One region of the Syntrophomonas sp. UBA1041 genome, then DNA from elsewhere that is predicted to be linked to it. Evidence: predicted binding sites of a transcription regulator. Region 1 holds the regulator's gene; the other holds the start of a gene.
What was found. Region 1 encodes CtsR, which represses protease genes until heat stress. Its sites were predicted from a motif close to AAGGTCAANNAAGGTCAAAT; they were not measured.
Positions count from the first base shown of each region.

Region 1 (4,216 bases):
GATTTAAACCAAAAACCACCGGATGCGGTGGTCTGTGTAGGTGGGGGCAGCCTGACCCCTTCGCTGATTGCGACCCTGGCGGATCAATTGGAACTGCCCCATAACAGAGTGGGAATACGTACTGCAGAGGGCTTCGAGGCCATTCGCTGTCAGCACCCCAACCTGCAGGGGCCTCAGGGGGTGACGCCGCTGGGTATTGCTTACCACTCCTTCATATTTCCCCCGCTGCCCTTCATTACTGTTACATTGAATCAGGCTAACCTGATGCTGTGGAATGTGGGGGAAATGACCGTAGGCAATGCCCTGCTGAGCTCGGGCACATCTTTAGCCAGCATATACGGCAGGCCAGGTTTGGGCAAGACAGTAACTATTAATGGCAAGATAAAGGCATTCCCGGGAACGCTAGGAACCGCGCCAATAGTGCAGGTCAATGGCCAGGCAGCAACTCTTGACACCCCTTTGAATCATGGCGATCAGATCGAATTCGTACCCGGCTGCAGCGGTCAGGATGCCCGGGTAGCCTTATCAGACCTGTTTGACCTTGGAGCCGGGGAGGTTAAGGTGAACGGCCGGCAATTGCGCATCAAACCGTTGATAACTGTTAATGGCCGGGAAGTTGCCAGTCCCGGATTCGAAATCCCCGACCGTGCCCGGGTGGATTTTCAACCAGCCAACTCCCTGAAATACATTTTGCAGGAAGCCGGGGTTCCAGAATACCAGCTGCAGTCGAGGTCTTATGCTTTTGTCCTGGGGAACGAAGATAAGCAAATAGTATGGCTTCCCATCAAGGTGGAAGTCAATGGTCAACCTGCTCAGCTCGATGATGTGGTTCCCTGGGAGGCTGAGGTGACGTACACTCTCTTACCGCCCCATCCGATTCTGCAAGAGATCCTGGAAGATACTGATGCATGCCGGTTGCGGGTTTACGTCAATGATGAGGAACTGGTGATAAACGCCCCGGGAGCCGGCATACTGATGGACGGAAAACCGGTCCCTACAACCGCGGAGTTGATCGACGGAAGCACCATCAGTCTGGATCACAGCATCAGCAGTGCCATTTTGAGCGATATATTTCAGGTTTATGGCTTGAATCCTAACCTCAACGCCAGGCTGGTGTTGAAAGTTAACGGGAGTGAGGCCGGTTTTACTACCCCCATCAAGGCTGGCGACCGCATCGAAGTATTCTGGGAAGAGTAGAACTTTTTATATACTCGTTCAGCTGCTTAAGGGAATCCTTTAATACAAGGACTCCCTTTCTTGTTTCTGCAAAAGCCAGCTTTGTACTGTCATACTGCCGGTAAAAACGGCTCTGCAGAGGCAGCCCGCCCGTTTATGGCTGATAGTCCGGCAAAGGACAGGGGCGTTTTTGCTATTTTGCCGTTCGAACGGCAACAATAGGTTTAGCACTAGCCACACCACCAGTTTGGAATGCTTAAGTATAAACGGCAATAACCGCTTTAACACCAAGGGACGCTCATACTTCAGGCCAGAGCCGGTTTTTAACTTAACGCTAAAAAGGGAGTTTGGCCGGAGCGAAAATTATCAGTCTTTCTAATAAAAGGATTTTCGTTTACTTTTCTCTATTTTATTATTAAAATAAACTTAAAGGTCAATAATAGTCAAAGGGGATCTGGCCTTGAGAAGAAGCATAACTGACCGAATCGAACAATATATTAAGGTGTTGATCAACCGCAGTGATCTTCAGCAGATAGAAATACAGCGGGCCGAGTTGGCTGAAACCTTTTCATGTGTGCCCTCGCAGGTGACTTATGTATTGTCCACCCGCTTCAGCTATAAAGACGGCTATATCACTGAAAGCAGACGCGGCGGCAAGGGCTTTGTGCGCATTACCCGCGTTAAATCAGATGCCGGTAGTTGCAGCCGGGTGCAGGCTGATATAAAGGATCTGATTGCTCATTTAAAGGAGGACCAGCATCTGGGAGAATCTGAAGCCCGCTTGCTCCAGGACTTATTGTTTACTCTTTTTATGGATCTTTCCAAAGAACAGCGACATCTGGTTTTATCCAAGCTGGTTGAGGCCATGGCCCGATATTCCGGCTTGCAGACCGACTAGGAGGCTATAGATTATGCAGTGCGATGAATGTAAACAGAAACCGGCTACAGTCCATTTAACCGAAATGTACAATGGGCAGAAGAGCGAAATGCATTTATGCCCATCGTGCGCAGCCAAAAAAGGCGCCTTGATGTTTGATCCCAACCAGTTCAACATCCCTAACCTGCTGGGAGGATTTTTGGGCGGAAATCAAGCCCTGCAAGGTGCGGGTTTGGCCAATCCCACCACACAGGCTACCTGCCAGAATTGCGGGGTCAGGTTTATGGATATACGCAACACTGGTAAACTGGGATGCCCGAACTGCTATCAGGCTTTTGAGGATGAGCTGGAATCAGCACTGAAGAGGATTCACGGCAATAGCCAGCATACCGGCAAAATACCGCTGCGCAGCGGAGAAAAGACCAGGATAAAACGGCAGGTTGAAGACTTAAAGGAGCAGCTGCAGTCCGCGATTTTGGCAGAAGATTATGAGAAAGCCGCTGAAATTAGGGATGCATTAAAAGAAATTGAAAAAAAGCTGGATTAGAGGTGATATCCAGATGGGTATTGATTCTTTATTGTATAGCACTCATGTTGGTTGGATGGACAGTTCCGCCGGACCCGAAACGGATGTAGCCATAAGCAGCCGGGTCAGGCTGGCTCGAAATCTCGATGCGGTCCCTTTTCCGCATCTGTTGAATGAACAAACCGGAAAAAAAGTCATAGATCTGGTAAAGCAGGCTTGCTCCCAGAGTGAATATGAGCCATTGCGGTCCCTGCAGGGGGTGACCTTTGATCAGCTCTCTGAACTGGACCGCCAGATACTGATGGAAAAGCACTTGATCAGTCCTCAGCACGCTCACTTCAATGACAGTTATCGGGGCTTGCTGGTTAATGAAGACGGTTCACGGTCCATAATGATCAATGAAGAGGATCACCTGAGAATACAGGGCCTGTTGCCGGGCTTTGACCTGGAAAAATGCAATGATGCAGTGCAGATGCTGGATGATGAACTGGAAAAGGTTCTAACCTACGCTTTTGACGGATACCGCGGTTATCTGACCGCCTGCCCCACTAATGTGGGCACCGGGATGAGGGCTTCGGTAATGCTGCATCTGCCAGGGATGGCCATGACGGCCCAAACCAACCGCATTTTTCACAATATCGGCCAGCTGGGGATGACTGTCAGGGGTCTATATGGCGAAGGCACTGAAATACTGGGCAATTTCTATCAGCTTTCCAATCAGGTGACACTGGGACTAAGTGAAGAAGAAATCTGCCATAACCTGACCCTGGTAACACGCCAGATTATTGAACAGGAGCGCAGGGTGAGGGACAGCTTGCAGAAGGGTATGGCCTACCAGCTGCAGGACAGGATCGGCCGGGCTTATGGGTTGTTGAGCCATGCGGGTATCATCAGTTCCAACGAGGCTTTAACTCTGCTGTCTGACCTGCGTCTGGGTGTAGACCTGGGACTCATCACTCATATTCAGGCAACTGCCATTAACGAACTCATTGTAGCCATCAGGCCGGCTCACCTGCAAAAAAGAGCCGGGCAGGAGATGGATGCATTTCAACGTGATATAAAGAGGGCTGAAGTCATCAAAGATATTTTGTTCAGAAAATAAACCATAAGCCTTCGGGCTTGAAAAGGAGGATATGCGACTATGTTCAGAAAGTTTACACAACGTGCCCGTAACGCGGTCCTACACGCTCAGGAAGAAGCTAAACAATTGAACCATCCCGCAATAGGCACCGAACATATACTGTTAGGCTTGCTGCGTGAAGGTGAAGGGGTGGGGGCCAAGGCCTTGCTCAGCCTGGGTGTGGATCTGGAGAAGCTGAGGGAAGAAGTTACCAAAGTAATGGGAGAAAGCAATACCGCCCGGGAACAGCAGGCCGGAGATCTGCCCATCACGCCGCGGGCTAAAAAAGTGTTCAATCTGGCATTTGACGAAGCCCGCCTGCAGGGGGTTAATTATGTAGGCACCGAGCACCTGCTTCTGGCCCTGTTGAGGGAAGAAGAAGGCGTAGCCGGACAGGTCTTGATATCTATGTCGCTCAAGCTGGATGAGGTCAGGGAACAGGTCATTATCCTCCTGGGAGGAGAGACCCCTTCAAACCATCAGGGCGGTCAGTCCTATAACGAACAGCCCCCTACTC
Region 1 is NZ_DCEA01000013.1:17,956-22,171, reverse strand. It holds gene pilM (pilus assembly protein PilM) at 1-1,197, shown strand, start outside; gene B2633_RS02530 (CtsR family transcriptional regulator) at 1,637-2,074, shown strand; gene B2633_RS02525 (UvrB/UvrC motif-containing protein) at 2,088-2,600, shown strand; gene B2633_RS02520 (protein arginine kinase) at 2,581-3,681, shown strand; gene B2633_RS02515 (ATP-dependent Clp protease ATP-binding subunit) at 3,721-4,216, shown strand, end outside.

Region 2 (4,216 bases), on a different contig from region 1:
TTCGTCTTTCTTTTTCCCGGTGTGCAGATCAGGATGCCATTTCCGCGCTAGTTTGCGGTAGGCCGCCTTAATCTGTTTGGGATCAGCGTTGCGCTCCACCCCCAGAACCTGGTAATAATCCTGATATTGCACTGACATAATCTACTGCCTCCATTAACGGGATGATTTATTTTCTTCATATTCGGCATCAATAACATCGTCGCCGTCCGTCTGAGCGGCGGCGCCGGGCTCTGATGCCTTATGCCCCGCATTCGCCATGGCCTGGGCCGCCTCGTTCAGCTGGCTCATCAGATCGTCCAGGGCCGCACTGGAACTGCCGTCTTTAATGGCTTTTTTCAGTTGTTCCAATTTCTCCTCTATGCCGGCTTTATCAGCTGTTGGCAATTGATCTGCCATGGTGCTCAACTGCCGCTCTACCTGATAAGCCAGAGCGTCAGCCTGGTTGCGCTTTTCCGCCTCTTCGCGCCGTCTGCGGTCTTCCGCGTTAAAGTTCTGGGCGTCTTTGATCATCTTGTCGATCTCGCCCTTATCCAGGTTCGAGGAGCCGCTGATAGTAACCTGCTGTTCCTTGCCGCTGGTCTTATCTTTGGCGGTAACTTTGAGAATACCGTTGGCATCGATATCAAAGGTAACCTCAATCTGCGGTATCCCCCGCGGTGCAGGCGGAATCCCCTCCAGCTTGAATTGTCCCAGAGAACGATTGTCACGGGCCATTTCCCGCTCACCCTGCAAGACATGGATATCAACCGCGGGCTGATTATCATCGGCAGTGGAAAATACTTCACTGCGGCGCACCGGAATGGTGGTATTGCGCTCAATGATGCGGGTCATGATACCGCCCATGGTTTCCACCCCCAGGGATAAGGGGGTCACATCCAGTAAGACCACGTCCTTGACCTCACCGGACAATACCCCGGCCTGAATGGCTGCTCCCACCGCTACAACCTCGTCGGGATTTACGCTCATGTTGGGCTTTTTTCCGGTGAGTTCTTCAACCAGCTTTTGCACCACCGGCACCCGGGTAGAACCGCCCACCAGAATGACCTCGTCAATATCCGGGGCGTTTAGCCTGGCATCTGCCAGAGCCGATTTAATGGGCTGGCGCAGTCTTTCAACCAGGTCGTGCACCAGATCTTCAAATTTTGCCCGGGTCAATTTTATATCCAGGTGTTTGGGTCCATCGGCATCCGCGGTAATAAACGGCAGACTAACCTGGGTCTCCAATACGCTGGAAAGTTCTACTTTGGCCTTTTCCGCCGCTTCAGTCAAGCGCTGCAGACTCTGTTTGTCTTTCCTCAGGTCGATGCCGTAATCCTTTTTGAATTCCTCCGCCAGCCAATCCACGATAGCCTTGTCAAAATTGTCTCCTCCCAGATGAGTGTCCCCATTAGTGGATTTCACTTCAAAAACCCCGTCCCCGACCTCCAGGATGGACACGTCAAAAGTCCCGCCGCCCAGGTCAAAGACCAGTATGGTTTCATTAGTCTTCTTTTCCAAACCATAGGCCAGGGCGGCAGCGGTCGGTTCATTTATTATTCTCAAAACATTTAACCCCGCGATTTTTCCGGCGTCTTTGGTAGCCTGGCGCTGGGCGTCGTTAAAGTAAGCCGGTACGGTGATAACCGCATCGACCACCTTTTCTCCCAAGTAATTGGAAGCATCCTCCGCCAGCTTGCTCAATATCATTGCGGAAATCTCTTCCGCAGCATAGAATTTGTCATCAACCTTGAATCGAACCGCATCAGCCGGCCCCGCGCTAACCTGGTAGGGCACCAGCTTGCGCTCGTCTTCAACCTCTTTAAAACGCCGTCCGATAAATCTTTTTACCGAGTAAAAGGTCTTTTCAGGATTCAAGGCTCCTTGGCGCTTGGCAACCTGTCCCACCAGGCGGCCTTTTCCCTCTTTAAAAGCAACTACCGAAGGTGTTGTTCTAGATCCTTCGGCATTTATTATAACCGTGGGGCTCCCCCCCTCAATCACTGCGACAACGGAGTTGGTCGTACCCAGGTCAATTCCAACTGCTTTGGCCATTACTATACACCTCCTCAAGTAAATCATGAGCCAAACTCATATTGAAATATAAATATGGTATTTTTCATCCGGCTGGGTGAAGCAGCCTTAAATCAGTCACCAGCTTTCCTAATATCTGTCTTTTATTATAATATGCACCTTATTAATAGTCAATAAAGGTCAAAGCAATTTATTTACATATTCCGTCCTGATACGCAGCGGGTTTTTAATAGTAATTCATCATTCCCTGTACGATGTCGCGGAACACCGGGGCAGCGTCTTTGCTGCCGCTTTCACCGTCTTCAGCCAGAACCACGATAGCAAAGCGGGGTTCAGCGGCGGGGAAGTATCCGCCAAACCAAGCGTTGAGTATTTCACGGGGAGGGGTGGTACTATTATCAATTGTGCCGGTCTGACTGGTACCGGTTTTCCCTGCAATTGGCACTTCCTGCATGGCGGCGCTCTGGCCGCTCCCTTCTGTAATCACTTTTTCCATCATCTGCCGCATCACGGCGGCAGTTTCCAGGCTGATTACTTTTTGCTTGGATTGATCAGGCCAGACTTCTGTGCTGCCATACTGATCTACGCTGTAGCGCACCAGGGAAGGCGCTTTCCAGAAACCCTCATCGGCGATCGTCGCAATCATGGAGGTCAATTGCAATGGAGTGAGCATCACCCCTTTTTGCCCCACACAAGCATTCCCCAGTGCGGCAGGTCCGGCTTCAATATTCACATAGCTGTAATCAGTGTCAGCCACATAACCTTGAAGGGTTTCATCAGTGAGGTGGAACCGCTCCACATATTTCATTAAATTGTTTCTGCCCAAAGCTTCCCCGACCGCTATAAAACTGGGATTACAGGAACGCGTAAATGCAGTGGTCAGATCAATCCGGCCATGACCTTCTTTTTTCAGACAGGAAATGGACACCTGAGAATTAAAATCGTAGGCCCCATCGCATTCAAAATAATCGTCAACGGTGACGGCTCCTTCTTCTAAAGCTGCTGCGGCTACCAGTATTTTAAAGATGGAGCCGGGGTGATACCTGCTTAAGGCCCGGTTGGTAAGGGTGCTATAAGGGTCGCTGGCTATTATCAGGCTGATATCATCGTAGGGATTGAAACCGGGCCTGCTGGCCATGGCTAAAACCTGGCGGGTTTCGATGTCCATCACCACCACCGCCCCGCGGTCCACGTGCCGGTTCATGGCTGTTTCAGCCAGTTCCTGAATGCGCTTGTCAATGGTCAAAGCCACCGTGCCCCGGGAGTTTTCCTGTTCCTGACGCAGTTTAAACATCAACCCTTTTATAACCGTATTGCGGGCATCCACCGTTGAAACTAATTCCAGCTCGGCAGTGGAATTGGCCAGGATGTGATCATAGCTTTTTTCGATGCCTGATTGCCCGCTGTTTCCTGTCGGGCCGACATACCCCAGCAGGTGGGCCATAAAACCGTCATCCCGGTACCTTTTTATCATAGGAGCTACGATCACCCCCTGTATGTCCAGATCAAGCAAGGCCTCCACCTCCTCATCGCCGAGGCGGGAAGCTATTCTGATCAGTGACCGGTCCTGATCTCTCACCTGGCTCAGGTTCTGTTTGATTTCTTGTTCGGTGTCTTCATTCAGATAGGGAGCCAGAAGGGATTCAACCCGGTTAAAGGCCGCCTGAAGGTTGCCGTCTCCAGCATAGTGAGTGTTTATCACCCCCGGCATAGCATAGAGGGCATAATCTTTGGTGCTATCGGTGAGAGGGATGCCATTGCGATCCAGAATAACGCCCCGCGGGTACTCTTTCAGCTCAATGGTCTGACTTCTCATCTGCACTGCGGCGCGGGCCAGCTTACGGCCGTTTATCACCTGATCCCAGGACAGCTTGCCGGCCAGAAAAACAAAAATAAACAGCATCATGAAAGCCACCAGGGCAATACGTCGGCGCACTGCCAAGCCCCCTTTTTCTGCCTTTAAATGTAGCATGGTCTCATCATATCAGGCTTATACAGCGGGTCCGTTTTTGATGGAAATCTCGAAAGGCAAATTAGTCAAGATATGCATTAAATCCCGGCGGGTGTCCGCGGTTCCCCGCACTACCACCAGGCCGTTATGGCGGTCTATAGTGGATAAGACCCCCAGGTGCTCGTAACCCTCGATTATTTTGTTTAACAAATCGATATCTGCGGGATTTACCGTCAGCCAAATATTGCCGCAATC
Region 2 is NZ_DCEA01000032.1:51,103-55,318, reverse strand. It holds gene B2633_RS05690 (DnaJ C-terminal domain-containing protein) at 1-138, opposite strand, end outside; gene dnaK (molecular chaperone DnaK) at 154-2,031, opposite strand; gene B2633_RS05680 (peptidoglycan D,D-transpeptidase FtsI family protein) at 2,237-3,946, opposite strand; gene B2633_RS05675 (DUF4911 domain-containing protein) at 4,001-4,216, opposite strand, start outside; gene B2633_RS05670 (peptidase U32 family protein) at 4,215-4,216, opposite strand, start outside.
Region 2: dnaK (molecular chaperone DnaK) is a predicted target of CtsR. The motif match lies at 2,177-2,196, and genes of this name have one in related genera.